Regions from separate parts of the Pseudomonas sp. MH9.2 genome, predicted to be linked through region 1. Evidence: predicted binding sites of a transcription regulator. Region 1 holds the regulator's gene; each other region holds the start of a gene.
The links. Region 1 encodes FliA, which starts transcription of late flagellar genes. Its sites were predicted from a motif close to CTAAAGTTTNNNNNNNNNNNGCCGNTAA; they were not measured.
Positions count from the first base shown of each region.

Region 2: motA (flagellar motor stator protein MotA) is a predicted target of FliA. The motif match lies at 5,903-5,930, and genes of this name have one in related genera.
Region 3: RHM55_RS26015 (methyl-accepting chemotaxis protein) is a predicted target of FliA. The motif match lies at 7,197-7,224, and genes of this name have one in related genera.

Region 1 covers NZ_CP133784.1:1,180,251-1,190,700, forward strand. Annotated here, with positions in the region: gene motD (flagellar motor protein MotD) at 1-410, opposite strand, end outside; gene RHM55_RS05410 (flagellar motor protein) at 421-1,161, opposite strand; gene RHM55_RS05415 (chemotaxis response regulator protein-glutamate methylesterase) at 1,161-2,303, opposite strand; gene RHM55_RS05420 (chemotaxis protein CheA) at 2,355-4,571, opposite strand; gene RHM55_RS05425 (protein phosphatase CheZ) at 4,605-5,393, opposite strand; gene RHM55_RS05430 (chemotaxis response regulator CheY) at 5,413-5,787, opposite strand; gene fliA (RNA polymerase sigma factor FliA) at 6,051-6,791, opposite strand; gene fleN (flagellar synthesis regulator FleN) at 6,788-7,621, opposite strand; gene flhF (flagellar biosynthesis protein FlhF) at 7,733-9,055, opposite strand; gene flhA (flagellar biosynthesis protein FlhA) at 9,067-10,450, opposite strand, start outside.
Region 2 covers NZ_CP133784.1:3,765,982-3,776,431, forward strand. Annotated here, with positions in the region: gene serB (phosphoserine phosphatase SerB) at 1-382, shown strand, start outside; gene RHM55_RS17500 (molecular chaperone) at 452-2,254, opposite strand; gene asd (archaetidylserine decarboxylase) at 2,435-3,304, opposite strand; gene rhdA (thiosulfate sulfurtransferase) at 3,394-4,209, opposite strand; gene RHM55_RS17515 (HDOD domain-containing protein) at 4,255-5,790, opposite strand; gene motA (flagellar motor stator protein MotA) at 5,998-6,849, shown strand; gene motB (flagellar motor protein MotB) at 6,853-7,875, shown strand; gene rsgA (small ribosomal subunit biogenesis GTPase RsgA) at 7,938-8,969, opposite strand; gene orn (oligoribonuclease) at 9,069-9,623, shown strand; gene RHM55_RS17540 (trimeric intracellular cation channel family protein) at 9,737-10,348, shown strand; gene queG (tRNA epoxyqueuosine(34) reductase QueG) at 10,368-10,450, opposite strand, start outside.
Region 3 covers NZ_CP133784.1:4,039,482-4,049,931, forward strand. Annotated here, with positions in the region: partial or broken gene RHM55_RS26000 (chemotaxis protein) at 1-196, opposite strand, end outside; gene mhpB (3-carboxyethylcatechol 2,3-dioxygenase) at 930-1,880, shown strand; gene RHM55_RS18630 (alpha/beta fold hydrolase) at 1,902-2,759, shown strand; partial or broken gene RHM55_RS26005 (hypothetical protein) at 2,752-2,863, shown strand; gene mhpD (2-keto-4-pentenoate hydratase) at 3,062-3,856, shown strand; gene RHM55_RS18640 (acetaldehyde dehydrogenase (acetylating)) at 3,888-4,829, shown strand; gene dmpG (4-hydroxy-2-oxovalerate aldolase) at 4,840-5,856, shown strand; partial or broken gene RHM55_RS26010 (methyl-accepting chemotaxis protein) at 6,770-7,021, shown strand; gene RHM55_RS26015 (methyl-accepting chemotaxis protein) at 7,232-7,936, shown strand; gene RHM55_RS18655 (YCF48-related protein) at 8,210-9,250, shown strand; gene RHM55_RS18660 (efflux RND transporter permease subunit) at 9,285-10,450, shown strand, end outside.

The DNA of each region.
Region 1 (10,450 bases):
CTGGAGTTGAGCTCGATCTCAATCCACAGTTCATTGCCGCGAACCGTCAACTGATTGGACTTGATCAAATCGCCAAAGCCACTGCGCACATCGTTCGAAATCGCCTGCAGCGGGTCAATCGAGCTTGGCGACAAACCCGCATCGACCTCCTCGCTGTCCCGAATCAATGGTTCCGCCGGTCTGACCGTCAGGGGGCGCTCGTTACCGATAGGAATCGGTTTGAGACTGCGCTCGGCATCGCTGAATACACCATTCAAGGCCTCCGACAGAACTTTGTACTTACCCTCGTTGAGCGATGAAATCGAATACATCACCACAAAAAAAGCAAACAACAAGGTGATGAAGTCCGCGTAAGACACCAGCCAACGTTCGTGATTTTCATGCTCTTCGGGACGGCGACGGCGGGCCATGACTATTGCATCACTCCATGAAACCTTGCAGTTTCAATTCGATTGAGCGCGGGTTCTCGCCCTCGGCGATAGACAAAATGCCTTCGAGCAACATTTCGCGATAACGCGACTGACGCAGGGCAATCGCTTTGAGCTTGCTCGCGATCGGCAGCAAAATCAGGTTGGCTGAAGCCACCCCGTAGATAGTCGCGACGAATGCCACGGCAATCCCGCTGCCCAACTGACTTGGCTCGGCGAGGTTGCCCATCACATGAATCAAGCCCATAACCGCGCCGATGATGCCGATGGTCGGCGCGTAGCCACCCATGCTCTCGAAAACCTTGGCCGCCTGAGTATCGCGTGCTTCCTGGGTCATGAAGTCCACTTCCAGAATGCTCCGAATCGCTTCGGGTTCAGCACCGTCGACCAACAACTGCAAGCCTTTGCGCGAATAGGTATCGGGTTCCCCGTCGGCGATGGCTTCAAGCCCGAGCAGCCCTTCCTTGCGTGCAATCAGGCTCCAGTTGACGACACGGTCAATCCCACCCGACAGATCGATGCGTGGCGGGAACAGAATCCAGCCAACAATCTGCAGGGCTCGCATAAAAGAACTCATGGGAGACTGCAGCAGCGAAGCCGCCAGAGTTCCACCCAGTACGATCAAGGCTGCCGGACCATTGAGCAAGGCGCTCAGGTGTCCGCCCTCCAGGAAATTGCCGCCAATAATGGCGACAAACGCCAGGATGATCCCAATCAGGCTCAGCACATCCATCAGAGACAGGCCTCGACCAAATGCTTGCCAATCTCGTCCAGGCTGTACACCGCATCCGCCAGGTCGGCTTTGACGATCGCCATAGGCATGCCGTAAATCACACAGCTTGCCTCATCCTGCGCCCAGATATGGCTACCACCCTGCTTGAGCAGGCGAGCACCCTCGCGACCATCGGCCCCCATACCGGTGAGTACCACCGCCAACACCTTGTCACCGTAGGATTTGGCCGCAGAACCGAAGGTAATATCCACACAGGGTTTGTAATTCAAGCGCTCGTCACCGGGCAGGATCTTCACCGCGCCGCGACCATCGATCATCATTTGCTTGCCGCCAGGGGCCAGCAATGCCAGACCCGGACGCAAAATATCACCGTCTTCGGCTTCTTTGACACTGATCTGACACAGCTTGTCCAGACGCTCGGCGAACGCCTTGGTAAACGCTGCCGGCATGTGCTGAATCAGGACGATAGGTGCAGGGAAGCTGGCGGGCAGTTGCGTTAACACGCGCTGCAATGCCACCGGGCCACCCGTTGATGTACCGATTGCCACCAGCTTGTAGGCTTTGCGCTTTGGAGCAGGCGACGCATGCGCTGGCACGTGCGCCGAGGAAGCGTTTGTCGGCGAGCGTACGGGTACAGCGCGGGGAGTCGTCGACCCGACACTCAAAGCGCTACTGGAAGTTGCGCCCGATGACACAGCCACCTGCGGCGCCGGAGTCGGAGTGCTGTAGCCAGTGAAACGACGGTTGCTGCGCGAAATAGTGTGAATTTTTTCGCACAGCAGCTGTTTGACCTTTTCGGGGTTGCGCGAGATGTCTTCGAAGTTTTTGGGCAAGAAATCGACCGCACCCGCATCCAGCGCATCCAGCGTAACCCGGGCGCCTTCATGGGTCAGCGAGGAGAACATCAAGACCGGTGTCGGAATGCGCTGCATGATGTGACGCACTGCTGTGATGCCATCCATCATTGGCATCTCGTAATCCATGGTAATCACATCGGGTTTCAGCGCCAGCGCTTGCTCGATGGCTTCTTTGCCGTTAGTCGCCGTGCCGACTATCTGGATATTCGGGTCCGCAGAAAGAATTTCCGAGACGCGGCGGCGGAAGAAACCTGAATCATCCACCACCAGGACCTTGACTGCCATAAACACTCCGTTAGGTGCTGCGGGCACCAAAAGCGGCCCGCAGCCCCAGAATCAAATACGCCGTGCAGCGTAACGCTTGAGCATGCTTGGTACATCGAGAATCAAGGCAATTCGACCGTCACCGGTAATGGTGGCGCCTGACATACCCGGTGTTCCCTGCAGCATTTTGCCCAGCGGCTTGATGACGACTTCCTCCTGACCCACCAACTGATCGACGACAAAACCGATACGCTGGGTGCCGACCGACAGGATCACCACATGACCTTCGTGCTGCTCCTCGTGAGCGGCCTTGGCCACCAGCCAACGCTTGAGATAGAACAGAGGCAAAGCCTTGTCGCGCACGATGACCACTTCCTGGCCGTCGACAACGTTGGTCCGCGACAGGTCGAGGTGGAAAATCTCGTTTACGTTGACCAGCGGGAAGGCAAAAGCCTGATTGCCAAGCATCACCATCAGGGTCGGCATGATCGCCAGGGTCAACGGCACCTTGATGACGATCTTCGAACCCTGGCCCTTGGTCGAGTAAATATTGATCGAGCCATTGAGTTGGGCAATTTTGGTTTTCACCACGTCCATGCCCACGCCGCGCCCAGATACGTCGGAAATCTCGGTTTTGGTCGAGAAGCCCGGCGCGAAGATCAGGTTGTAGCAATCGGTTTCGCTCAAGCGATCCGCAGCGTCCTTGTCCATCACCCCGCGTTTCACGGCGATGGCACGTAACACGTTGGCGTCCATGCCCTTGCCGTCATCGGAAATCGACAACAGGATATGGTCACCCTCCTGCTCAGCCGCCAGAATTACCCGACCGCATCGGGCTTTCCCGGATGCTTCGCGTTCTTCCGGGGTTTCGATGCCGTGGTCGACAGCGTTGCGCACCAAGTGGACCAGCGGGTCGGCCAAGGCCTCGACCAGGTTCTTGTCCAGGTCGGTTTCTTCGCCGACCAGCTCCAGATTGATCTCTTTCTTCAGCTGGCGTGCAAGGTCGCGAACCAGTCGTGGGAAGCGGCCAAAGACTTTCTTGATCGGCTGCATGCGGGTTTTCATCACCGCGGTCTGCAGATCAGCCGTGACCACGTCAAGGTTCGACACCGCCTTGGACATGGCTTCGTCGCCACTGTTGAGACCCAGACGAACCAGGCGGTTCCGCACCAACACCAACTCGCCGACCATGTTCATGATTTCGTCGAGGCGTGCGGTGTCGACCCGCACCGTGGTTTCAGCTTCAGACGCCGCGTGCTTCTCCGGTACGGGCGCTTTGGCCGGAGCCTGGGCTGCAGCAACAGCCTTGGCCGGCGCAGGCGCCTTCACCACTGCGGCTTTAGCTACGACAGGTGCAGGGGCAACAGCTGCCACAACGGCTTCAGGCTCAAACTTGCCTTTGCCATGCAGCTCATCAAGCAACGCTTCGAATTCGTGATCGGAGATTTGATCGCCGCCCGCAGCACTGACAGGCGCCTTGGCGACGGCCACTGGAGCCAGTACCCCAGACTCCAGAGCATCGGCTACGAACGAGCCTTTTCCGTGCAACTGATCGAGCAGTGCTTCGAACTCGTCGTCGGTGATCTCATTGCTCGCTGACGCGGTCGCCACAGGCGCAGCCTGAACAGGCACGGCATCGGCGGCGAACTGGCCTTTCCCGTGCAACTGATCGAGCAGCGATTCAAATTCAGCATCACTGATCTCGTCGCTGGCATTGGGGTCAATAGCAGGCATCGCAACTACTGCTGCGGGGGCCGCAGCTGAAGCGGCCGCTTGCGCCTTGACGGCGTTGAGCGAATCGAGCAACTGCTCGAATTCGTTATCGGTGATGTCGCCTGCGGCCTCAGCAGGTGGCTCTTCGACGCTGGCGGGCGCTGCCGCAGCGATCTCATCGGCAGACGCTGGCGCTGCCAAACGTGCTAATGCAGCCAGCAATTCGGGCGTGGCCGGGGTCACGGTAGTGCGCTCACGCACTTCAGTGAACATACCGTTGACCGCATCCAATGCTTCAAGGACCACGTCCATCAACTCCGAGTCGACGCGACGCTCACCCTTGCGCAGGATGTCGAAGACGTTCTCGGCGATGTGGCAGCACTCCACCAGCTCATGGAGCTGGAGGAAGCCGGCGCCCCCTTTTACAGTGTGAAAACCGCGAAAAATTGCATTAAGCAAGTCCGCATCATCAGGTCGGCTTTCCAGCTCGACCAGCTGCTCGGACAATAGCTCGAGAATCTCGCCGGCCTCTACCAGAAAATCCTGAAGGATTTCTTCATCGGCGCCGAAGCTCATTGGGGTGCTCCCTAAAATTAACCATCAACCGACCTAGAAGCCCAGGCTGGATAGCAGATCGTCAACATCATCCTGTCCGGACACAACGTCATCACGCTTATCGGCATGAATCTGCGGACCTTCACCCTGAGACAGATGTTTTTCTTGTTCTTTTTCTACGCGTATCGATTGATGGTCATGTTCGATCCCGGCAAAACGATCGACCTGACTGGCCATCAGTACCAGTTTGAGCAGGTTGCTTTCGACTTCCGTGACCAACTGGGTCACGCGCTTGATGACCTGACCGGTAAGGTCCTGATAATCCTGAGCCAGCAAAATATCGTTGAGGTGGCCCGACACTTCCCGGGTTTCCTTTTCGCTGCGCGTCAAAAAACCATCGACACGCCGAGCCAGCTCACGAAATTCTTCGGCGCCGATTTCGCGACGCATGAAGCGTCCCCAATCGACACTCAAAGCAGCAGCCTCAGTGCCAAGCCCACCCACCAGCGGTGTACTGAGCTCCACCAGATCCATCGTGCGGTTGGCCGCTGCCTCGGTCAGCCTGACCACATAGGACAGCCGCTCGGTAGCATCATTGATCTGCGAGACTTCCTCGGCTTGCGGCGTGTTCGGGTCAATCTGAAAATTGACGATGGCACTGTGCAGTTCGCGAGTAAGTTTGCCGACTTCCTGATACAGGCCGCTGTCGCGGGCCTTATTAAGCTCATTGATCAGTTGCGCAGCGTCGCCGAACCGGCCCTTTTCAAGGCTATCGACCAACTCGTGTGCGTGTTTTTTCAGGGTCGACTCAAAGTCGCCCGATGACGAATCTGTGTGCTCCATAGAGCCCTCGCGGCAAACATCAGCTATTGACGCGCTCGAAGATCTTTTCGATCTTTTCTTTCAGCACTTGAGCCGTGAAGGGCTTGACCACGTAACCGTTCACACCGGCCTGAGCAGCTTCGATGATCTGATCACGCTTGGCTTCAGCCGTTACCATCAACACCGGTAGATGCTTGAGGCGTTCATCTGCACGCACATGGCGTAACAGATCGATGCCGGACATGCCAGGCATGTTCCAGTCAGTCACCAAAAAATCGAAGCTCCCGCTTTGCAGCATCGGCAGCGCGGTAACCCCGTCATCCGCCTCAGCCGTATTGGTAAACCCCAAGTCACGCAACAGGTTTTTTATGATCCGCCGCATCGTTGAGAAGTCATCAACGATGAGGATTTTCATGTTCTTGTTCAATTCGACCTCCAAGCAGTCTTTAACGCATTCAGCACCTGAATACGCTGTTCAATCAAAAACCGGCGCAGCACACAACGGCTGCACGAAAACGACGACGAGCTTGGTAAATCAACAGGTCGGGAAACGGGCACAGCAGGTCTTACAGGACCCTGACTGACCGGCTCCTGCCTAGTCCTATTTTCTTCGCACGCAACGCTTTGCACAGCCAGCCTGCAGATAGCGCGAAACCACCAAGGGCCACGCACTGCCTGTCAACGCGCTCGCCATTCCCCCAAACGCCCTCGCAAACGAGCTGCGCACTGGCTGTGTAACTGGCTGACCCGCGACTCGCTGACCCCCAATACCTCACCAATTTCCTTAAGGTTCAGCTCCTCGTCGTAGTACAGCGCCAATACCAGTCGCTCGCGCTCTGGCAAATTGGCTATCGCATCTGCTAACGCAGCCTGGAAGCGTTCATCTTCCAGATCGCGCGACGGCTCAAGGTGAGCGCTTGCGCCATCCTCGTGCAGCCCTTCATGTTCGCCGTCCTGCAACAGATCGTCGAAACTGAATAGCCGACTGCCCAAGGTGTCATTCAAAATCCCGTAATAATCATCGAGACTCAATTGGAGTTCGGCCGCAACCTCGTGATCTTTAGCGTCACGACCGGTTTTAGCTTCAATTGCCCGAATTGCGTCACTGACCATGCGTGTATTGCGATGCACAGAACGCGGGGCCCAATCACCCTTGCGCACCTCATCGAGCATGGCGCCACGAATACGAATCCCGGCATAGGTCTCGAAACTCGCACCCTTGGTGGCGTCGTATTTAGTCGAGACTTCCAACAAACCAATCATGCCAGCCTGGATCAGGTCTTCGACCTGCACACTGGCTGGCAACCGCGCCAGCAGGTGATAAGCAATGCGTTTAACCAGCGGCGCATAACGCTCGATCAGCTCGTACTGGGAGTCTTTTGACACCTTGCTGTACATGCGATAGCCGCTGGCTGTCATAGCACCGGTCCTGCACTCGCTGGATGTACGAGCCGCTCAACGAAAAATTCCAGATGCCCGCGCGGGTTGGCCGGCAACGGCCAAGTGTCAACTTTCTGTGCGATAGCTTTGAACGCTAGGGAGCACTTGGAACGCGGGAACGCTTCATATACGGCGCGCTGCTTCTGCACGGCTTTACGTACGCATTCGTCATAAGGCACGGCGCCGACGTATTGTAGGGCGACATCCAGGAAGCGGTCAGTGACCTTGGTCAACTTGGCGAACAGATTGCGGCCTTCCTGAGGGCTTTGTGCCATGTTGGCAAGCACCCGGAAGCGGTTCATCCCGTAATCGCGGTTGAGCAGTTTGATCAGCGCGTAAGCATCGGTGATCGAGGTCGGCTCATCACACACCACCAGCAATACTTCCTGGGCCGCGCGCACGAAGCTGACGACCGATTCACCGATGCCCGCAGCCGTGTCGATCACCAGTACATCGAGGTTATCGCCGATGTCGCTGAAGGCCTGGATCAGACCGGCATGTTGTGCTGCCGTCAGGTGAACCATGCTTTGGGTGCCGGACGCAGCCGGCACGATACGAATCCCGCCCGGCCCCTGAAGCAGCACATCGCGAAGCTCGCAGCGTCCTTCGATAACGTCGGCGAGGGTGCGTTTGGGGGTCAAGCCGAGTAACACATCGACATTAGCCAGACCCAGGTCGGCATCCAGCAGCATGACGCGCCGACCGAGCTCAGCCAGAGCCAGTGATAAGTTCACTGACACGTTGGTCTTGCCGACGCCACCTTTGCCACCGGTCACCGCGATAACCTGTACGGGATGCATGCTGCCCATGTTATTTCTTTACCTTGTGTTGCTTAGACCGAGGCCACATTACTGACTGCAAGTTCGTTGAGAGAACAAAGCAAGGCAGACCATGATGTAGGTACATTCCAGTGTCTTGCTTTACCCAACCCTTTTGTTCGGGCTGTGATAAAGATCCGCGAACATATCCGCCATAGCTTCCTCGCTCGGCTCTTCCTGCATTTGCACACTGACCGCTCGACTCACCAATTGGTGCCGGCGCGGCAAGTGCAAATCATCCGGTATCCGTGGCCCATCCGTCAGATAGGCCACCGGTAATTCATGACTGATTGCCAGGCTTAACACTTCACCCAAGCTGGCGGTTTCATCCAGTTTGGTGAGAATGCAGCCGGCTAGACCGCAACGTTTGTAGCTGTGGTATGCCGCGGTCAGAACCTGTTTCTGGCTGGTTGTTGCCAGCACCAGATAATTACGCGCCTTGATACCACGACCTGCGAGGCTTTCCAGTTGCAGGCGCAGTGCTGGATCGCTTGCCTGCAGGCCGGCGGTGTCGATCAAGACCACGCGCTTGCGTACCAATGGCTCCAACGCCTGACCAAGCGACTGGCCCGGGTCGATATGAGTGACCGGCACATTGAGAATACGGCCCAGGGTTTTCAGCTGTTCCTGGGCGCCAATCCGATAGCTATCCATGCTCACCAGTGCAATATTTTGTGGACCATATTTCAAGACATACCGTGCTGCCAGTTTCGCCAGCGTCGTGGTCTTGCCCATCCCTGCCGGACCGACCATGGCGATCACGCCGCCCTCCTCCAGAGGTTCGACGTCGGGCGTCACGATCATCCGCGCCAAGTGGGCCAGTAACATGCGCCACGCCTGACGGGGTTCTTCAATATCGGTGATCATCGCCAACAGGTCCCGCGACAACGGACCCGACAGACCAATGCGTTGCAGGCGACGCCACAGGTTGGCTTGCTGCGGACGGCTGCCTTGCAGTTGATTCCAGGCCAACGAACCGAGTTGCACTTCGAGCAGTTCGCGCAGACCGTTCAACTCAAAACGCATGGACTCATAAGCATGCTGCCCAGCGACGGGCTCAACGGCAGTGGCCGGAGCGGCTGGACGCGGCGGCTCGCTGAAGGTCGGCTCAATGTGCGAGTCGCCAGCGGTCAACGGCAGGCCGGAATAAAGCTGGCGATTGATCGATGAATCGCTATCGCCACGGGTGCCGAGTTCAGCCTGAGCAGAGACGATGCGAGATTGGGTTTTGCGCAGTTCGTCTTCGAGTTCAATGTTCGGCACACGCGGTGCCAGCGCGGAAAGTTTGTAATCCAGGGCAGCAGTCAGCTCTACACCACCGGCAATCCGCCGGTTGCCAATGATGGCGGCATCAGCGCCCAATTCATCACGGACCAATTTCATGGCTTGACGCATGTCGGCGGCGAAAAAACGCTTAACTTGCATGACTCACTACCTCAGCCGTTGGGCCCGACAGTCGCGACGATTGTGACTTGCTTATTGTCAGGAATTTCCTGATACGCCAGAACATGCATGTTCGGTACAGCCAACCGTCCAAATCGTGACAGCATGGCGCGAACCGGGCCTGCGACTAACAAAATCACTGGCTGCCCCTGCATTTCCTGGCGCTGAGCAGCATCAATCAACGAACGCTGGAGCTTTTCAGCCATGCTCGGCTCGAGAAGAACGCCCTCTTCCTGACCCTGACCAGCCTTCTGAAGACTATTTAGCAATATTTGTTCCAATCTTGGCTCAAGGGTAATGACAGGCAGCTCCGGCTCAGCCCCTACAATGCTTTGGACGATAGCGCGACACAGTCCGACGCGCACCGCTGCGACCAGCGCGGCAGTATCTTGACTCCGAGGTGCAGCGTTAGCGATGGCTTCGGCAATGCTGCGGATATCCCTGACAGGGACGTGTTCAGCCAGCAACGCCTGCAACACCTTGAGCAATGCCGAGAGCGAAAGAACACCTGGTACCAGCTCTTCGGCCAGTTTGGGCGAGCTTTTGGCCAATAACTGCATCAATTGCTGCACTTCTTCATGGCCAATCAGCTCATGAGAATGCTTGTACAGAATCTGATTGAGGTGAGTCGCCACCACTGTGCTGGCATCCACCACGGTGTAACCGAGCGATTGCGCCTGACTGCGCAGGCTGACTTCGATCCACACTGCCTCCAGACCGAACGCTGGGTCCTTGGCGGTGATCCCGTTGAGCGTACCAAAGACCTGACCCGGATTGATCGCCAGTTCGCGATCAGGGTAAATCTCGGCCTCAGCCAGGGTGACGCCCATCAGTGTCAGACGATAGGCGCTGGGCGCCAGATCAAGGTTGTCGCGGATATGCACGGTCGGCATCAAAAAGCCCAACTCTTGGGAAAGCTTTTTACGCACGCCCTTGATCCGTGCCAGGAGCTGACCGCCTTGATTGCGATCCACCAACGGAATCAAGCGGTAGCCTACTTCCAGGCCGATCATGTCGATGGCTGTGACATCATCCCAACCCAGTTCTTTCGAGTCCTGAGCTCGCGTTGGCGAAGGCAAGAGATCCTGCTGGCGCTGGACCTCTTGCAACGCATTGACCTTGACCATGCTCTGCTTTTTCCAAAGCAGATAAGCAACTCCAGCGGCCACCAGCCCCAGACTGATAAAGGACAAGTGGGGCATGCCCGGCACTAACCCCATGACTATCATCAAGCCCGCGGCCACCGCCAGCGCCTTGGGCGAGGCGAACATCTGCCGATTGATCTGTTTGCCCATCTCTTCCGAGCCGGACGCACGGGTCACCATGATTGCCGCGGCGGTGGACAGCAGCAGTGATGGCAATTGCGCCACCAAACCG
Region 2 (10,450 bases), 2.6 Mb from region 1:
GACTGCGATTCTGTCGGGTGGTTTCACTTATTTCGCCAAACAGCTGCAAGCCAAGTTGGGCATCGACTACGTGTTCGCCAATGAATTGGAAGTGGTCGATGGCAAGGTTACCGGCGTGGCCATCGAGCCGATCGTCGATGCTCGACGCAAAGCCGACCTGCTGCGTGAGTTGGCGCACAAAGAAGGCCTGAGCCTTGAGCAGACGATTGCCGTCGGTGACGGGGCCAATGATTTGCCGATGTTAGCGATTGCCGGTCTTGGCGTCGCTTTCCGAGCCAAACCGCTGGTCAAACAGTCGGCCAAACAGGCGATCTCGACGCTGGGGCTGGACGGGATTCTATACCTGCTCGGTTTTCGTGATCGGGATGGGCGGGGCTTATAAGGTTTTTGCTCCCTCAGTCTGACTGGGGGAGCAGGCTTGCCTACCAAGTGCTACCAGGTGCGCCGCCTGTTACAAAGACGTCCACAACGAGTCGAACTCTTGTCCGGACGTCGCATCTTCGGCGCCGCCGGCGATGCCTTTCTTGCGTGGCGCCTCAATCGTCTGGTATTCGAACTGATTGAAGCTGCCGGTGCCGGTACGACGCTTGCCCAGGCCGGCCCGACGCTCTTCGCCGTTGGTGTTGATCCTTACCTTGTTGCCTTCCTGAAAGGGCAGGCGCGGCGCCAATAACGTCGCTGGCTGGTCGATTGCGCGCACTTCAGGCAGCAGCAGTGCCCGCAGGTATTGGCTGCTTGGCTCGCTGACGCGTACCAGTTGCAGGCCGCATGGCTGAGCATAGGGTGCAACCAGTTCAATACCCATTTGCGTGCCGCCACCGCGAACCTGACGAATCCAGCGCACGACCGCGATACTCCAGCCCTGACCGGCACCGTCTTGAATGCCGACCATTTCCCCTGCCTGTAACTGAGGCGGAACGTCTTTGGGCCACGCCAGGCAGTAGCCGCCCGGACTGTGGTTGATAACGTTCAGGGCGTGGGTCGGGAACGTCTGCTGGGCGTTGGACACCGGGTCGCCACCGTCCACTTCGGCCTGCTGATACTGAATCTCCTCGTACGGCAGCATGCTGTCCGATGTGCCGTCACGCTCACTGTCGAAGGTGGTGGCCCACGCATCGGTGGAGGCGATTTTGGCGAACTGCGTCGTGAACTGTGCAGTCTGACTGACGGCGGGCAGTTTGAGCATCTCGCTGAACGACTTCTGTCCGCCCAGGTAATAGTGCAGGGCGTTCATCCCAAGGCACAAGGTCAGGGTGCCTTGGCCGGCCGTGCGCTGAAACGTCCGTTCGGAGACGTCGCCCCAGGCCGCCGCCAGGTGTTGCAACAGATCCAGAGTGAAGCCGTGGGGTACTAGCAGCGGCGATTGCCCGCGTTTCTCCTCGGGCAAGTCCAGGTAGTCCTTGATGGCTGCCGCCAGTGGCAGTGGATTGATGCCCAGCAGACCGGGCAGTTGCTCATCAAGGAACAGTGACTTGTAACGCGGTGGCGCATCGACGGTCTGTGCTACAGCGAACAGGCTGGAGTCTTCCGCTGGCGATTGCAGCTTGATCAATGCACTCCAGGACCCGAGGACTTCGGCCAAGCGGCCGATATTGAGCTGACGCATCTGGTTACAGCGCGAACAACCCAAGAGCAAAGCCACCCCATACGTTTGCTCGATGCTCAGCGTCTGGGTATGGCTCGCCAGGCTGTCGGGCACGGCGATGTTATTTAACTGATGCTGACGCGCAATCAGATAAATCTGATGCAGCTCAAGCCACAGGCCCTCTGGTACGGGGCAATACAGTTGACTGGCGCGAATCAAAGAGCCATTGAGGCAGTGCATAGCGCGCTGCATGGCGGTGGTCAGCAGCGAAGCTCTATCTTTAGTCAGGTTCGGCGAGACGCGCGCGGTGATCTGTTTGTAGCCAATGGCCAAGTGGTTTTGCAGGGCCTGGCAGAGGTTCGCAACTTTGCGCGGGCGTTCGTCGAGCACAATCGCCTGACTGAGGAAGTGCCGCTCAAGGTTCTTGCAGACGTAATAAACCTCGGGGCGCAGGAGTTCGAGCAATTGCAGGCGGTTGTCGCTGGGCGTCAGTAACTGGTTGAGCTCGCCCATACCTTGGTAGAGCAGGCGGGCGGTTTCACCGAGATTGGCTTTGGGCAGGCTTGAGATCCAGCGTTTCAGGTCGCGCGGAGTGGCATCGCAGAACGACAGGCTCGACTGCGTTGGCGTGGGTACACGCAGCAACAGCTCCAGACTTGAATTACTCATTTGCTCGACAAACTCCAACAGCACAATGGCTCGAGCGGCTGCTCATCTGAACATTGCCAGATTCGACTTTAGCAGCATAGGCGTGCAGTCGCAGCCTTTGATGATCGAGTACCGCCGACGGGCGGCGATACTCGCCCGTCAGTCTATCGGATTGAGGGTGTTGAGCGGTGTGACTTGACGTCACGCCTGGGCAGCCAGGCCTATGGCTTGCCCCATCTGCACCGGAGTGCCTGCGGCAAGCTGTTCTGCCCACTTTACTTGATTTGGCCCGAACAGCACGATGGCGGTGGAGCCCAGTTTGAAGCGTCCAAGCTCAGCGCCTTTCTCCAGATGAATCGGCGCGCGAGCAGCTTCGTCATAGCGTACGGTTTTCAGCTCGCGTTTGGGCGGTGTAACCAAACCGGCCCAGACTGTTTCAATCGAGGCGACGATCATCGCGCCCACTAACACCACGGCCATTGGGCCACGCTCAGTATCGAACAGGCAAACTACGCGTTCGTTACGGGCGAACAGCTCAGGGACGTTTTCGGCTGTGGTCTGGTTGACCGAGAAAATGCGTCCTGGCACGTAGACCATTTCACGCAAAGTCCCGGCCAGCGGCATGTGGACCCGGTGGTAGTCTTTTGGCGACAAGTAGATCGTCGCGAATTCACCACCCATGAACGGTGCGGACAGGTTTGCATCACCGCCCAGCAGTTCCAGCACGCTGAAGCTGTGACCCTTGGCCTGGAAAATTCGACCATGATCGATTGGGCCCAATTGGCTGACTGCGCCGTCGGCAGGGCTGAGGATCGCGCCAGGCGTTTCATCCAGCGGTCGTGCGCCAGGCTTCAGGGCGCGGGTGAAGAAAGCGTTGAAATGCTCATAAGCGGTCAGGTCTTCGACCAAGGCTTGCGTCATGTCCACCTGATAGCGCCGGGCGAACCAGGCGGTGAAGGCATTTTTGAACCAGCGCACCTTGCACTCGGCAACGCAGCCCGCCAGACGAGACAACAAATGGTGTGGCATCAGGTACTGGCTGAGGATAAACAAACGCTGTTTCATCAAAATTCCTAAAGCGAAGCATCTATAAAAAGTTGCAGTTAAAAGAGGTTGCAATACGGGCCCTGGTCAGCGGTGACCCGGGCTGATGGATCGCCTCATTTTTCGACAGGCGTATCTGGGTGGTTACCCCATTCGCCCCACGAGCCGGCGTAACCTTTGACGCGCGGATAACCCAGTGCCTTGGCCACCAGATAGGTGAAGCCGGAGCGATGGTGGGTCTGGCAATGGGTGATCACTTCCTTGTCCTTCGTGATGCCCAGGCTTTCAAGAATCTGCGGCATGTCCTTGCGGATGCGTAAGTCGCGTGCCGGGTCCATGCCAGCGGTCCATTCGAAATTGACCGCGCCGGGGATATGCCCACCCTTGGCTGCGAGGACTTTTTCGCCTGAGTATTCGGTCGGTCCGCGTGCGTCCCAAATTGCCAGATCGGCAGCGCCCAGACGACATTGCAGGTATTCGCGGGTCGCGGTCGGTTCGCTGTGCAGGGTCAATGGCACGGGACCTCCAACGTTCGGTGGAACCTCACTCGAGAGTGGCCGCGCTTCAGCTCGCCAGGCATGCAGGCCGCCGTCGAGGTAGTGATAGCGTGAGTGACCAATCACGTCTAGCAACCAGATAAAGCGTCCGGCCCAACCGCCGCCTTCGTCGTCATAGACCACGTAAACCGCTTTAGGATTATGCCCCAGCTCACCGAACAGGACTTCAAGCTGGGCCTGCGACGGCAAAAGGCCCGGCGCGGGTGGGTGGCCCATTTGTGTGCGTTTCGGATCGACGAAGCGTGCGCCGGGAATGTGTCCGGCGCTGTAGCTCGCGCTACTGGTCAGATCGACAAGAATCAGTTCTGGCGCGTCAAGGCGGGCCAGCAGGTCGCTGGGCTCGATGACCAGCGGCAAGCTAGAGAAGTCCGGCATTTAGTTCTCCAGATCAGAAAAAAGAGGCAAATTGTAGCTTACGCGTCAGGCTTTGCGGGCGCTAAAGCTGCTTAAGGCGCGCTCGATACATTGCGCGGTTTTACCAAAGGCCTGCACGCTGATTTCCGAGAGTGGTCCGCCGCCTTGATCGGCAAACACCAGCATGACCACCTTACCGTTGCTGCTGAGTGAGCGTAGCAACAGATGCTCGCCGGTAAACAGCCCTTTCAGCTGTCCGGGCAACAGCGCCGAAAACTGCGCGTTGTTGGCTGGATTCAAGCGCAATTGGGTCGGTTGCGCGAGCAAGCGTTGCAAGACGGTGCTTTCACTGATTTGCAGCGTGAGGTTGGCCGCGCTTTTGTCCAGCCCTGCAATTTGATGAACGCGCAGGGTGGTCATGTTGCGGTCCGTCATCAATAGCATGACGCGCTGCATGCCGCAGGCCACTAACGCATCGCGGGCGGAAGTAGTCAGGTGCATTGCGTTGTTGAAGCCGCTGGGCTCGACCAACAGCTCGGTGCAGCATTTGCGCCAGGCCAGCAGTGCCTCGGCCGACGGTGGCGGCGCAGGCAGCAGGCCACGGTGCATCCGCCGTGTTTCCCACGGCCAGATCAACGCTTCTGCAGGGTGCCAAAGCCCGCGCGCCCAATGTTGGCGAGCGCTTTGCACCGCCTGTTGGTGCAGTTGCTGTTGCACTTCACTCAGGGGTTGTTGCAGGTACAGGCTGGTGAGCAACTGCCAGCGCAGGCTGTGCGGGGTATCCCAGGCCTGTTGCGCCGACAGCGCGATGCCGTTGGCCAGCAGGATGGTATTGGCCGGATGGTTGAGCCAGCGTTGCAGGGCAGGGTCCTCGTCCAGCAGTTGCCGCTGGCGTAACGGGTGGAGATGGTCGCGGGAAATACGTATCGCTTTGACCAGCAATCGGCGTTCACTGATCAGCAGCCGATAACCCTGCGTGACCCACATGGGCAGGCGCCAGGCTTCAGCCACTGTCAGGCACAGTTTGAGCAGGCTGACGCCGAACAATTGGGTTTCAACGATCAGCGCCGACTCGCCCTTGTGAATCACCCTCAGCTCCCATTCCTCAAGCAGTGTGGGATGGGCGACCGCCATTGGCCACAGCGGCGACAAGAACAGCAAACTGCCCCAGTGAATGTCTTGCCAGAGTCGAGCCAGGCGACCGGCGAACAGCCCGTTGGCCTGCTGCGTCGCGTGCTGGCTGATCAGCTGTAACTGGCGCAGGGCTGGTGGTATGTCCTGCGGGGCCCGCGCGGGCAGGCGCTGGAGCAATTCTTCGGTACGTTTCAAGCCCAGGCGGTTGATGGCAACTTCAAGACTTTCCGCCGGTTCCGACAAGCCAGTACTGTGATGATTGGCTTCGCGCAATACGCTGAGCACCAGCGACGGACTTTCCTGCATCAGCTCGGCAATCTCGCGCAACGAGCGGCGGCTATCAGCCAGCGCACCGAGCACGCGTTCGTGGCTGGCGATGGGCACAGGCAAGCGGATGCTCTCCAGTTGCTTGAGCCAAGCGTCGAGGCTGCGTGGAACGGGAAGCTGTGCTGAGGTTTCTGGGGGCATGCAGGGGCCTGTACGGCTAAGAGGTCAGGATAATGTCGTATGCCGGGTTCAAGGACCGATCGACGCCAGACTCCTCGCTATGCGGGCCGAACTGGCTTTTCGCCTTAACTGACTATAGTCTGGCGCACTTATGCCGATAAGTAGAAGAAGAGTTTCAAGAACTTCCGCTCATGACCTCGAACCCGACTCAGTAAGAACTCTTTATCTATGGCTAAAATTATCGGCATCATTGTCGTTTTCGCTAGTGTGCTCGGCGGATACGTCCTTTCTCACGGCAAGATTGCCGCGTTGATCCAGCCTTTCGAGGTCATGATTATCGGTGGCGCGGCATTGGGTGCGTTCCTCCAGGCCAACCCCGGTTACACGACCCTCCTCGTGATCAAGAAGTCGCTGAAGATGTTCAGCACGCGCTTCAATCACGCGTTTTATCTGGAAGTTCTCAGCCTGATCTACGAGATTCTCAACAAGAGCCGCCGCGAAGGCATGATGGCGATTGAAGGGGATATCGAAGATGCCGCGGCCAGCCCGATTTTCGCCAAGTACCCCGGCGTGCTCAAAGACGAGCGCATGATCGCTTATATCTGCGATTACCTGCGGATCATGTCGTCAGGGAACATGGCGCCGCACGAGCTTGAAGGCTTGTTCGACATGGAATTACAAAGCATGAAGGAAGAGCTGGACCATCCTTCCCACGCGGTCACCGGGATTGCCGATGCGATGCCCGGTTTCGGTATCGTCGCGGCGGTGCTTGGCATCGTGGTGACCATGGCTTCGCTGGGTGAGGGTGACCAGGCTGCGATCGGCATGCACGTGGGTGCCGCACTGGTGGGTACCTTCTTCGGTATTCTCGCTGCGTACGGTTTCTTCGGCCCGTTGGCCACGTCTCTGGCCCATGACGCCAAGGAAGAGTTGAACGTTTTTGAAGCCATCAAGGCGTCGCTGGTTGCCTCGGCCTCGGGCATGCCGCCATCACTGGCTGTGGAGTTCGGTCGCAAGGTTCTGTATCCAGCGCATCGCCCCAGCTTCAGTGAGCTGGAGCAAGCGGTTCGCGGTCGCTGAGTCATGGAAAATAATCAGCCGATAATCGTCAAGCGCATCAAGCGCTATGCCGCCGGGCACCACGGCGGCGCCTGGAAAATCGCTTTTGCCGACTTTGCGACGGCGATGATGGCGTTCTTTCTGGTGTTGTGGCTGATGTCCTCGGCCACTCCGGAACAGAAACTTGCCATTTCCGGGTACTTCAAGGATCCGATCGGTTTCAGTGAAAGCGGCACGCCGTTCATCATTGACCTGGGGGGGTCGCCAACGCTTGCGCCCGACAAAACCTTGAATCCCGAAGTCGAGACCGTGCCGCAGCAAGACAAAATCAAGATCGAGAGCGAAAAGGTCGACGCCGTTGCAGAGCAAGTCGAGCAGGAGCGTCTGGATATGCTGCTGCAAGAGCTGCAGAACAAGGTCGAGGAAAATCCGGAACTGAAGAAGTTCAAGGACCAGATATTGTTCGAAATCACCCAGGACGGTTTGCGCATACAGATCATGGACGCTGCAAATCGGCCGATGTTCGACATTGGCAGCGCTCGTTTGAAGCCGTATTTCGAAGATATCCTGCTGGCCATGGCAGACACCATCCGAACTGTGCCGAACAAAATCAGCATCAGCGGTCATACGGACGCTACGCCTTATGCCGGGACCAAAGAGTTCGGCAACTGGGAGTTGTCGTCGAACCGAGCCAACGCTGCGCGTCGGGCGTTGGTCGCGGGTGGTTATCCTGAATCGCAAGTGGCGCGCGTCGTCGGGTACGCGTCGTCATCCTTATACGATCATGAAAACCCGCAGAACCCGGTGAACCGTCGTATCGACATCATTGTGCTGACCAAGAAAGCCCAGCAGCGTATCGAGGGTACCCAGTCAGCACCGCAAACGCCTGAGTCCGGGACGCCAGCACCCGGTGCCGCTGCTCCGGCTGTCACCCCTGGTACTTCAGTAGATCCGGCCTCGCAAGCACCCCTGCAGCCCCATGAACTGCGAGACAAGCTCAACATCTTTGAAGATGGCGTGTTGAAGATGGATGAGACCAAGAAGTAGGGTGGGTCAACAGGTGCAAAAAAGCCGCGATGATCGCGGCTTTTTACTGCGTGCAGGAAAGCTTAGTAACTGTTTTCAGGCAGGCTGGCGATGATCGAGCGGTAGCTGTTCATCCGTTGTTGCTGAACGCGGCCTTCTTCAAGGGCCTTGAGCAGGGCACAGCCCGGTTCGCGATCATGTTTGCAGTCGCGGAAACGGCAGGTTCCGATCAAATCATTGAATTCGATGAAGCCAGCTTCGACATCGGCGCGGCTGACATGGCCCAGGCCGAACTCGCGAATTCCCGGGGAGTCGATCAAGTCGCCGCCGCGTGGAAAGTGGAACAGGCGCGCGGTGGTCGTGGTGTGAGTGCCCTGACCCGACAGTTCGGAAAGCGGGCCGACACGGGCTTCGACTTCCGGGAGCAAGCTGTTGACCAGCGACGATTTACCGACACCGGACTGACCGACAAACACGCTGATATGCCCGTCCAGCTGGGTCTGCAGTTGCTGCATGCCGTCGCCTTGATGGGCGGACACTTCCAGTAATGGATAGCCCAACTGCCGATAAACTGCCAGCAACGCATTGAGCGCTGGAGCGTTTTGGTCGTTGATCAGGTCCGCCTTGTTCAACAGCAGCAGAGGACGAATCCCCGCATGTTCGGCGGCAACCAGATAACGGTCGATCAGGTTGGCGTGCGGCTCCGGCATTGGCGCGAAGACGATCACGATCAGATCGACGTTGGCGGCGACCGGCTTGAGCTGACCACGGCTGTCCGGGCGGCAAAGCTCGGTTGTGCGGGGCAGTTGCGCGACGATGACGCCGATACCCTGATTGCCGGCACGCCAGACAACCCGGTCGCCGGTGACCAGCGCCGGCAGGTTGGCGCGCAAGTGGCAACGGAACACCTGACCGGTTTGCTCGCCTTCCTGTGCCTCGACTTCGACCTGCACACCAAAGTGAGCGATCACAAGCCCTATTTGCTCAGGGCCGAGATCGCCGCCCTCAAGTGTTTCAAGGGTCTGCGATTCACGTTTGGCGGCGCGGGAGGCGCGCTCGCCCTGAATCTTTTCGATGCGCCAGTTTTGGCGACGATTGAGTTGGCGTTTGGCCATGGGTGTTCCGAGTCGATAAAGCAGCTGATTAGGTAAAACGCCGCAAGTCTAGCATGTCCCGCTAGGCTAAACTGCGCGCCTAAGTTGAGGAGTCGCGACATGCCCACGCAAGAAAAATTTAGTAAGCAGAACCTGATTTGGATCGACCTGGAAATGACCGGTCTGGACCCGGACACCGACGTCATTATCGAGATGGCGACCATCATCACCGACAGCGAACTGAACACGCTGGCTGAAGGGCCGGTGATTGCCGTGCATCAAAGTGACGAGACGCTGGCCCGCATGGATGAGTGGAACACCCGTCAACACGGTGGCTCTGGCTTGACTCAACGTGTCCGTGACAGCCGCATCAGTACCGCTGAAGCCGAAGCGCAGACCCTGGCCTTTATCCAGCAATGGGTGCCGGAACGCAGCTCGCCGATCTGCGGTAACAGCATTTGTCAGGATCGTCGCTTTCTGTATCGGCACATGCCAACGCTTGAGCACTACTTTCATTACCGCAACCTCGATGTTTCCACGCTTAAAGAGCTGGCAGCCCGCTGGGCGCCAAACTTGAAGAAGTTCGAGAAGGGCGGCTCCCATCTGGCGATGGACGATATCCGCGAATCGATCGGCGAATTGCGTCACTACCGTGAGCACTTCATTAAGGTGTAACAGGTCAGCAACGTTATGTGAAAGCTGAGACGTGGCGATAAATTTCGCCGCGCCCTCTTTTGGTGCCTCGTCTGACTGGTTAGACTGCGCGGCTTTATCGCGGGGACTCCGCCATGTTGCTGATGCTTTATCTAATCGCCATCACTGCGGAGGCCATGACGGGGGCGCTGTCAGCCGGACGGCGAGGGATGGACTGGTTTGGCGTGGTGCTGATTGCCTGCGTCACTGCACTGGGCGGCGGCTCGGTCCGTGACGTGTTGCTGGGTCATTATCCGCTGACTTGGGTCAAACACCCTGAATACCTGGTTTTGACCAGCGTCGCGGCGTTGGTGACCGTCTTCATTGCGCCGTTGATGCGCCATTTACGTTCGTTGTTTCTGGTGCTGGATGCGGTGGGGTTGGTGGCGTTTACGCTGATCGGCTGCATGACAGCGCTGGAGACCGGGCATGGCATGCTGGTCGCGTCAGTCTGCGGGGTGATTACCGGGGTATTTGGCGGCATCTTGCGAGATATCTTCTGCAACGACATCCCGTTGATTTTCCGTCGCGAGCTTTACGCCAGCGTGTCATTCGTGGCGGCCTGGTGCTATCTGATCTGCCAATACCTGGAGTTGCCCAATGAGCAGGCAATTCTGATCACCTTGTTTGGCGGTTTTTTGTTGCGGCTGCTGGCGATCCGTTTCCGTTGGGAAATGCCCAAGTTTATTTACAACGACGAGCCGTAAAAGCCGGACCTGCACCGTTTCATCGCCCATGTTGCCTCAACGCCCACTCCACATGCTCACGCACCAGCTCCGACGGGTAGTCGCGTCGAGCTTCCAGCGCTT
Region 3 (10,450 bases), 2.7 Mb from region 1:
TGGCCCTGGAAGAAAAAAGCCCATATGAAACCAGACTTGCCGACGAAACAAGCAGGCATAACCCTGCGGTGGTGCAAATTCTGGCTTGCAGTGATGTGAATTTCATGGTTTCCCCCAGCTCGCTTTTGTTGTGACTAACGTCAAAGATGAAAGTGCCGAATGCACTTGCTCGCCCTGGCAGATAACGCTCAATCATTTGCTGCTTACACCCGACCTCCGGCGAAAGAGAGTTACTCAGCGCAGGAGGTTCGCAGCGTGACAGCTAAGTAGTCAGGGTCCATTGACTTTAGTTTTACGGTGTTGGGAAACTCGGTGAGTGAGCGTTGCTCTAATACGCTCTACACCCTGTCCAGCCAGACCGCCGGAACGACATTATTTAATAACATGTAAAAAAATTGTGAAAGTATTATCTGTATCACTAGTTACCTTTTCCGCAACCTTGTATCGATTAAGATCACGGTGGAAATGTTAGCCGGCTAACATATAGGGGCTCGGTTTTTAGTGTTAGCGGGGGTCTTGTACTTTGGTACGGGTCTAACGTCTCATCATGAGCGGGAGCGGTCTGGATAAACAGCGACTTTTCGAAGAAAGTTAAGGTGGGGATGCAGTGTGGCGATTATTAAATCTGTACTTAAGTACGGTATTTGCTTGTTCGAAGTTGCGCTCCGTCCCCCTTGGGGTTCTCTGAACAATGGCTGTCATTTCGACTGGCGGCGCGGTGACAACGAAGTAGCCAATAGATACGTTATTTCCCCCTCACGGGCATCAAACCCTCAGCGCGCCCTTTGTGCAGTTTCGTGCGCTGATGGGATAACGCGGTGTTTCAATGGACTGCTGGTTTTTTACCTCGGACCTATGCTCAGGCTCCAATCAATCACGGGCATTCCAGTGATTCCCGCGGATCAGTTGATCGTGAGAGTGAGAGTGAAATGAGCGCCTATCTACATTGCCTGTCGCATACACCATTGATGGGACATGTGGACCCTGCTGCCGCTGTTCTGGATGAGGTTGCCAGCGTTGTCGAGGCGGCCCGGCAGCGTATCGCGGCTTTCAACCCGGAACTGGTCATTTTGTTCAGTGCGGACCACTACAACGGGTTTTTCTACGACGTGATGCCGTCGTTCTGCATTGGCATGGTCGCCCATGCCATCGGTGATTTTGGCACTCTGGCCGGACCGCTTGCTGTCCCCCAGGCGTTGGCGGAGAGCTGTGCTGAATCAGTTCTGTGTGATGGTGTTGATGTCGCTGTGTCGTACCGGATGCAGCTTGATCATGGTTTTGCTCAGCCGCTGGAGATGTTGTTTGGTGGCTTGCAGGAAGTGCCGGTGATCCCGGTCTTCATCAACTCGGTGGCAACTCCGCTGCCGAGTTTTCAACGTGCCCGGCTGTTGGGCGAAGCCTTGGGGCGGTGGGCGCAGTCACTCAATAGACGCGTGCTGTTCCTGGGCTCGGGTGGGCTGTCTCATCAGCCTCCGGTTCCGGAGCTGGCGAAGGTTGAGGGGTTAATGGCCGATCGGCTCAAAGGCAGTGGCCGCTATCTGCCGGCCGATGAGCGCGCTGCTCGTACGCAACGAGTGATCCTTGCGGCACAGCGTTTCGTAGAGGACCCGACTTCACTGTACCCACTCAATCCAGAGTGGGATCAGAGTTTCCTTACGTTGCTTGAGCAAGGTCGGCTGAGTGAGTTGGACGCTGTGGCCAACGCCGAGCTGTCGGCCCTGGCCGGCAAGTCTTCCCATGAAATCAAAACCTGGGTTGCCGCCTTCGCGGCCCTGGCGTGCTTCGGCCCGTATCAGGCGAGCGACCGTTATTATCGTCCTGTTCCAGAGTGGATCGCCGGGTTTGGCTCGCTGAGCGCCAAGCCCGTTATCCACGTCTGAGAACCCTTCAGAGAGTACCCCATGAGTCAGTACAGCGAAGGTGAAACCAGTCGCTTTGCCATGATCAACGACGAAGGCCTGAGCCTGAATATTCACTATCACGACTGTGGTGATGGGCAGGAGGTGGTGGTCATGCTGCATGGGTCCGGACCTGGAGCCAGCGGCTGGTCGAATTTCAGTCGTAACGTCGAGCCTCTGGTGCGGGCTGGCTACCGAGTGTTGCTGATGGACTGCCCCGGCTGGAGCAAGAGTGACAGTATTGTCTGCACCGGGTCGCGTTCAGCGCTCAACGCGCGGGTGCTCAAAGGGCTGCTGGATAAGTTGGGCGTGTCGCGTGCTCATTTGATCGGCAACTCCATGGGTGGGCACAGTGTGGTGGCTTTCACTCTGGCTTATCCGGAGCAGGTCGGCCGTCTAGTGCTGATGGGCGGTGGTACGGGGGGAGCCAGCCCGTTTGTGCCGATGCCTACCGAGGGCATCAAGTTGTTGCAGAAGGTTTACCGCGAACCGACCTTGGCCAACTTGCAGCAGATGATGGACGTCTTTGTCCATGACAGCGGCGACCTGACACCCGAACTGGTGACCGGGCGCCTGGAAAATATTCTGCAGCACCGCTACCACCTCGAGAGCTTTACTAGAAGTCTGGACTTGAACCCGCGTCAGTTCCCCGATGTGTCCATGCATTTGGGTGAAATCCGCGCGCCGACCCTGATTATCTGGGGGCGTAACGATCGTTTCGTGCCGATGGACACCGGACTGCGTCTGGTCGCCGGTATCCCCAACAGCGAATTGCACCTATTCAACAACTGCGGTCACTGGGTGCAGTGGGAGCATGCCGAGCGCTTCAATCGCCTGGTGTTGGACTTCCTCTCTAGCTGAGGGCAATGAGCACTTTACCTGGCCGTTGCCCAAGATGAATGGCAGGCGATCAGCCTCAACTACACCTCGGCACCACCGGTAATCCCAGGGGGGTGGTTTACCACCCTCTGGATAGGTGGTGTTCAGCGACCCGCCAAAAACCAGTACTGGCAAGGTTCAGAAATTCCTGTTGCGTGAACAGGCGCGGCAACTGGCTGACGATGAGTAATTTCAGCGCTGGTGGGATAACGGCGTAACTCACGGGATCGCTGACCCGCTGGCGTATTCCTAACATCATCCCGACAACTTAGCGCGAGGTGAATATGAGCGTGACCCAACAAACCCTGGAGCAACTGGCTGGTGCCTTGCGCGATGCCGAACGCACGGGGGAGGCGATTGCCCCGTTGCGTGAGCGGATCGGTGAAGACTCCGGTGAGGCGGCCTACGCTATTCAGCGCCTGAACGTCGCCCATGCAGTGGCCGCAGGCCGGCGTGTGGTGGGGCGCAAGATCGGCCTGACCAACCCCAAAGTACAGGTTCAGCTGGGGGTCAATCAGCCGGACTTCGGCACCTTGTTTGCCGACATGTGCTATGGCGACAACGAAACCGTATCTATTGGCGCTGTGCTGCAGCCGAAGATAGAGGCGGAAATTGCCTTGATTCTGGACAAGGCTCTACCACGTGCCGACACTACTTTTGCCGATGTGCTTGATGCCGCCGCCTGGGTACTGCCCGCGTTGGAGATTGTAGGTTCCCGAGTGCAGGACTGGAACATTCGCTTCGTCGACACCGTTGCAGACAACGCCTCCAGCGGTTGTTTCGTATTAGGCGGCCCAGCCGTGCGCCTGGCAGGAGTCGATCTGCGCAAAGCAGTGATGAACATGACCCGCAACGGTGAGCGGGTCTCCAGTGGCAGCGGGGCAGAATGTCTGGGGCATCCGCTTAATGCCGCAGTGTGGCTGGCCCGCACCATGGCGAGTCTGGGCGAGCCGTTGCAAGCCGGCGACATCATCCTCACTGGCGCTCTCGGGCCGATGGTGGGGGTCAGCGCGGGTGATCGTTTCGAGGCCGTGATCGAAGGTATAGGCCAGGTCGCAGTCAACTTTTCGGCCGAGTGATCGGCAGGCTCAACGTTAAGAGCACATCACCATGAAGAAACTCAAGGTTGCCATTATCGGCTCGGGAAACATTGGTACCGACCTGATGATCAAGATCATGCGCCACGGCAAGCGCCTGGAAATGGCTGTGATGGTCGGTATCGATCCCAACTCCGATGGTCTGGCGCGTGCTGCGCGCCTGGGGATCGCCACTACCCACCAAGGTGTAGTCGGGTTGACCCAAATGGACGAGTTCAAGGACATCGACTTTGTCTTCGATGCCACCTCCGCTTCGGCCCACGTGAAGAACGACGCATTCCTGCGTTCGATCAAACCAGGCATTCGCCTGATCGACCTGACGCCGGCGGCCATTGGTCCGTATTGCGTGCCAGTGGTCAACGGCGCGGAGCATGTCGACAAACTCAACGTGAACATGGTCACCTGTGGTGGCCAAGCGACCATTCCGATGGTGGCGGCCGTCTCCCGCGTGGCCAAGGTGCATTACGCCGAGATTATCGCCTCCATTGCCTCGAAATCCGCTGGCCCAGGAACCCGTGCCAATATCGACGAGTTCACCGAAACCACCAGCAAGGCTATCGAAGTGATCGGCGGTGCCGCCAAGGGTAAGGCGATCATCATCATGAATCCGGCCGAGCCGCCGCTGATCATGCGCGATACCGTGTTCGTGCTGTCTGAGGCTGCTGATCAGGCGGCCGTGCAAGCCTCCATCCTGGCGATGGAACAGGCAGTCAACGCTTACGTACCGGGTTACCGTCTTAAGCAGCAGGTGCAGTTCGACGTGATCCCCGAAGACGCGCCGCTGAACATTCCGGGCCTGGGCCGGTTCTCGGGTCTGAAGACGTCCATCTTCCTGGAAGTCGAAGGGGCTGCCCACTACCTGCCGGCGTATGCGGGCAACCTCGACATCATGACCTCCGCCGGCATGGCTACAGCCGAGCGCATGGCTGAAAGAATGCTGAGCGGTGAGGCCTGAGGACATGAGCATGACTGACAAGAAACTCTATATCTCCGATGTGACCCTGCGCGATGGCAGCCACGCCATTCGTCATCAGTACTCAATCCAGAACGTGCAGGACATTGCTCGCGCACTGGATCAAGCCAATGTCGATGCCATTGAAGTCACTCACGGCGACGGGCTGCAGGGTTCGAGCTTCAACTACGGCTTCGGCGCCCACAGCGACCTGGAATGGATCGAAGCGGCGGCGGACGTGATCGAAAATGCCAGAATCACCGTGCTGTTGATTCCCGGCATCGGCACCGTGCACGACCTTAAGGAAGCCTACAAGGCCGGCGCGCGCTCGGTACGTGTAGCCACGCACTGCACCGAGGCGGATGTCTCCAGGCAACATATCGAATTTGCCCGGGAACTGGGCATGGACACTGTGGGCTTTCTGATGATGAGCCACATGATCGAGCCTGAGCAGCTGGCCGCTCAAGGCAAGCTGATGGAGTCGTACGGCGCGCAATGCATCTATATGGCTGACTCCGGTGGCGCGATGAACATGCAGGATATTCGTGTCCGCATGCGTGCCTTCAAGGCCACATTAAATCCCGAGACTCAAACCGGCATGCACGCCCACCACAACCTCAGCCTCGGTGTGGCCAACTCCATCACTGCGGTGGAGGAGGGTTGCGACCGCGTTGACGCAAGTCTGGCGGGCATGGGGGCTGGTGCTGGCAATGCACCGCTGGAAGTTTTCATCGCCGCTGCCGAGCGTCTGGGCTGGAATCACGGCACCGACCTGTACCGCCTGATGGACGCCGCCGATGATTTGGTGCGTCCGCTGCAGGACCGCCCGGTGCGGGTCGATCGCGAAACCCTGGCGTTGGGCTATGCCGGTGTGTACTCCAGCTTTCTGCGTCATGCCGAAGTGGTGGCCGCGAAGTACGGCCTGAAAACCCTCGACATCCTTGTTGAGTTGGGACGTCGACGCATGGTCGGCGGTCAGGAAGACATGATCGTTGATGTCGCTCTGGATCTTCTCAAGCAGCGTGCTTGATCCGTAGCTCCTTTATGCCGTGCCTGTCACGGCTTTTTTTTGCGAAGAAACTTTACAGGCACTCGCAGTGGTTCAGCCCCGGCCGAGAAGAGGTGTCCCGATGCTGTCCAACTTGTCGATGACGAAAAAGCTTTTACTAACGGTCCTGCCCATCACGCTGTTGATTTACGTGGCCACCGTGTTGCTGGTCTATCAGTCGAGCAAAGGTTCCACCGAAAAGCTTGCCGAAGTGGCTGTGGAGGCGATTGCCCAGCGCCAGGCGACGGATATCAGCGGCTATTTCAATGCTTCGCTGTACTCGGCGCGTAACACCGCCGAACTGTTGGGCTATGAGTTGATCGACGGCCAGTTGCAGGATCGGCGCATCGCTGACCAAATGATCGAATCCTTGCTCCGCAGCACGCCTCAGGCCACTGCGGTCTGGTGGGTGCCGAGTGGCTCGTCGCAAGATCAGGCGGTGCTCTGGCTGCGCGCCGGCCAAACGCTCAACCCTGGTTTGGATGATCAGCGCCAGGCCCTGCTCAGCGCCCTCGGGCAGAACGCTGGCGAGCGGGAAAGTGTGATCCCGCTGCTGCGCCTGGGCAGCGCCGGTGGTGACAGGGTGGTGATCGCCGTGCTGGTTCCGGTGCGTGACAATGGCCGGGTAGTGGGCAGCTTTGGCATTGGCCTGGATGCGGCACAGTTGCAGAAGCGGGTTGCCGAACTGCGTCCATTGGAGGTCGGACTGGCGGTGTTGATTGCCCATGATACGACCCTGGTTGCCCACCCGGACCCGAGCAGGGTGGGTCGCACGCAAGCTGAAAGCGAGGGAGACTTCCTGGGTGATCATCTTAAAGTCGTCATCGACGCGGTACGTGGTGGCGTCGCAATGACACTGCGTTTTATCTCGCCGGCGATGGCCGAAGAGGTTTTTATGCTGGTGACGCCGGTGACTATCGGGGATACCGGCACGCCTTGGTCGCTGGGGCTCGCTTTTCCCAGTTCGGCGCTGCTCGGAGGGGTCAAGACGCTGGCCTTGCAGCTTATTCTGCTCGGCGGATTTGCCGCATTGGCGTTGGGCGCTACCGTGTTTTTGCTGGGGCGTGCCTTGTCGCGGCCGCTGGAAGCCGTGGTGCAGGCCATCCAGCAGTTGGCATCCGGTGAGGCTGACCTGTGCTTGCGCCTGCCGGCCAGGGGCGATGATGAACTGGCGACGCTTGCACGCGAGTTCAATCACTTTCTCAGTGCAATGGCTGATCTGGTGTTGGAGATCAAGGGCACCAGTCTCGCGCTGCAGAAAACCTCCTCCGAGTTGCAGGAAGAGAGCTGCGCGTCTGGGCTGACGGTGGATGCACAGCGCGATGAAGTGGGGCAGCTGGCGACCGCTATGCAGCAGATGGCGGCGACTATCGAGGAGGTAGCCGGCAACGCCGGGCAGGCGGCTCAGGCCAGCGGCGAGGGCGATCAGGCCGTCGCACGCGGGCAGGCCACGGTGTCCAGTCTGGTGGAGGCGATCAACCTGGATGCGCAAACCCTCGAGCACGTTTCTGGCTTGGCCACGCAACTGGATGAAGCCAGCCAGTCGATTGGCACCATCGTTGCGGTGATCAGCAATATTGCCGATCAGACCAACTTGCTGGCGCTCAACGCGGCCATCGAGTCTGCGCGAGCTGGCGAGCAAGGCCGCGGTTTTGCCGTGGTGGCGGGCGAAGTACGGGCACTGGCGCAGCGTACTCACATCTCAACCGAGCAAGTGAACCGCAGCGTCAATTTGATTCAGGCGCGCACACGTACGGTGGTCGACATCATCGTTCAGAGCCGTAGCGCCTCGCAGGCCAACGTTGTCAGTGCGCGAGAGGCCAGCGAGGCCTTGCAGACGCTGTCGCAGGTGATCGGCCAGATGCGTCATATGAGTCAGCAGATCGCTACGGCCACCGAAGAGCAGGCGACCACCAGTGAGCTCCTGTCGCGCAGCCTGGTGAGTATCGCCGACTCGGCCGAAAGTGCTTCGCAGAGCGCCCGCCTGGTCAATCAGCGCAGTGGGGATCTGGATAAAAGCGCCACACGGCTCAACGCCTTGGTCAGTCGTTTCAAACTCTGAGTCCGCCCGGTGGTGCCGTGTACCACGCCGTGGTGGTCTCTCTCGTAATCATATTCAAGCTATTGATTTAAAACAAAAAATAAATAAATACGAGCGGCTCTGAATGGCGCTCGTACGCCCCCGTGCAGCGATGAAAATTGACCCGGATCATTAACTTGCACTGGGCGGATAAGCCAAGCAGTAGACGGATAGTCCGTGGGGGCATGGACACCTAATGTAACCGCTAGCTTCGTTATCAGCTTCCGGATAGCGATTTACGTATGGATCAGTCCCATGTCGAACCTTTCTACCAGTGAACACATCCTCACGCAGGTTTCTGCGCCAGGCATCGGTGCGCGTCTGCTGAAGCTCATCATGATGCTTCTTCCGTGGACCATCATCGCAGCGCTGTTGGGGGCTGGGCTCTTTATCCGTCCACAGCCGGTGGGCGGTACCGTCGCTGCGTCCGCACTTGAGCGTCGCGATCAGTTCTATGGACTGGCAGAGCTGCCGGGGGGCGCCTTACTGGCCAGTGGTTCCTACGGCAAGATCCTGTCGATCAGCCGGGATGGCCAGATCCGCCGCTTGAGCACTCCAACCCGCAACACCCTGCAGGACATAGCCGTCTGGGATGCCGAGCACGCCGTGGCGGTAGGTAATGACGGGGTAGTCCTGTTCAGTCTTGACGGTGGGCTGCACTGGAATCAGGCGGCCGATGTGCCGCGCTCGGCAACCGCCAACAAGCTCAACCGTGTTCGCATCGGTGCCGGGGGACTGGCCATCGCCACCGGCGAGATGGGGGCGGTGCTGATCAGTCGCGACTTTGGCCGCAGCTGGCAGCGTCTGCGTGACGAGGAAGATGTGGCCTGGAACGACGTAGCAATTCTCGGCAGCGGTCAACTGGTGTTGGTGGGCGAGTTCGGGCGCGTGCTGCTCGGTAACCTCGAGACCGGGGAATGGCGAGAGGTTGAGTCGCCACTGTCCAGCTCGCTGATGGCGTTGACGTTTCGCGATGCTCAGCACGGCATGGCCGTCGGCCTGGAGGGTGCCGTAATGGAAACTCGGGACGGTGGGCAGCACTGGGAAGTGATAGACGTCGGTCTGCACGATCACCTGTTTGATGTGGCCTGGCTGCAAGAGCAGGGCGCCTGGTTTGTCACCGGTGCTTTGGGGCGTTGGGCCAGTGGCGATGCCAAGGGTTGGCAATCCGGGACCCTCGATGCACAGAACCTGTCCTGGCATGTTCGGGCGATGCCCGTGGCCGACGGCATTTGGCTGGCGGGTGCCGACATCGGTCGCTGGCACGGCAAGGTCTGGTCCCTGCTGAAGCCCTGAACCCCTAGTTGCCTAATTCAAGCGAGAGCATTCCATGATCGAACGTATAGCCGAGTTCTGCATCCGGCGCGGTGCCTGGGTTGCCAGTGGCCTGTTGTGTATGACGTTGGTGCTGGGTTGGTTCGCCCTGCACATTGAGGTTCGCACTGTATTTGAAGACATGCTGCCGTCACGGCACGAATACGTGCAGACACACGAGAAGTTCAAAGACACATTCGGCGGCTCAAACATAGTCACCATCATGTTTGAGGTCGATGAGGGCGATATTTTCCAGACTCAGGTATTGGAAAAAGTCCGTGAAGTGACGTTGGGGCTGCGTGAAGTCTCGGCGGTCAACCCTTACCAGATCACCTCCCTGGCCTCGAAGAAACTCAAAGAAGTGCGGGCGTCCACTGCCGGTATCGAGAGCCTGCCACTGATGTGGCCGGAGCTGCCGGCCAACGCCGACGCCATGGCCGCGCTCAAGCAGGCCGTGCTGCGCAACCCGTTGGTCTACGGGCCCTATGTGTCCAAGGATATGCAGGCGACGCTGATCACGGTCGACTTCATCGACGATCAGGTCAACTACAGCAAAGTGTTCCAGGAGATTCGCACCCTGATTGCCAGCGTCGATGATGGCAAGGTGCATATCCGCGTAGTGGGCGACCCAATGCTTTATGGCTGGGTGGGCCACTACCTTTCGGAAACTTTCCTGCTGGTCGGCATCGCTCTGCTGGTCACTCTGGTCATGCTGTTTGTCCTTCTGCGTACGTGGCGCGGGATGCTGTTGCCGCTGCTCGCCGGTGCCGTCAGTGCCTCTTGGGCATTGGGCATCTGCCACCTGCTGAACATCAGTTTCGAGCCACTGGTGATCGTGGTGGCGATGTTGATCACTTCGCGTGCTGTGTCGCACTCAGTGCAGATCGTCAACCGTTTCGATGATGAGTTGCAGCTTTTGCCCGCTCACGCGGACACGGCCAAAATCGCGGCCCGCGTAGCCCTGTCCGACTTGTTCAGGCCAGGCATGCTGGGGGTCATTGCTGATGCGGCGTGTATGGCGGTGGTCGCCCTGAGCCCGATTCCGATGCTGCAGAAACTCACTGTTCTTGCGGTGGTGTGGGTGCTGACGCTGACCGTCAGCGCCGTGATTCTGACCCCGGTGATGCTCTCGTTTATCCGCAGGCCGCACGGGATGGTGCATCCGCTCAACTGTATTCCAAT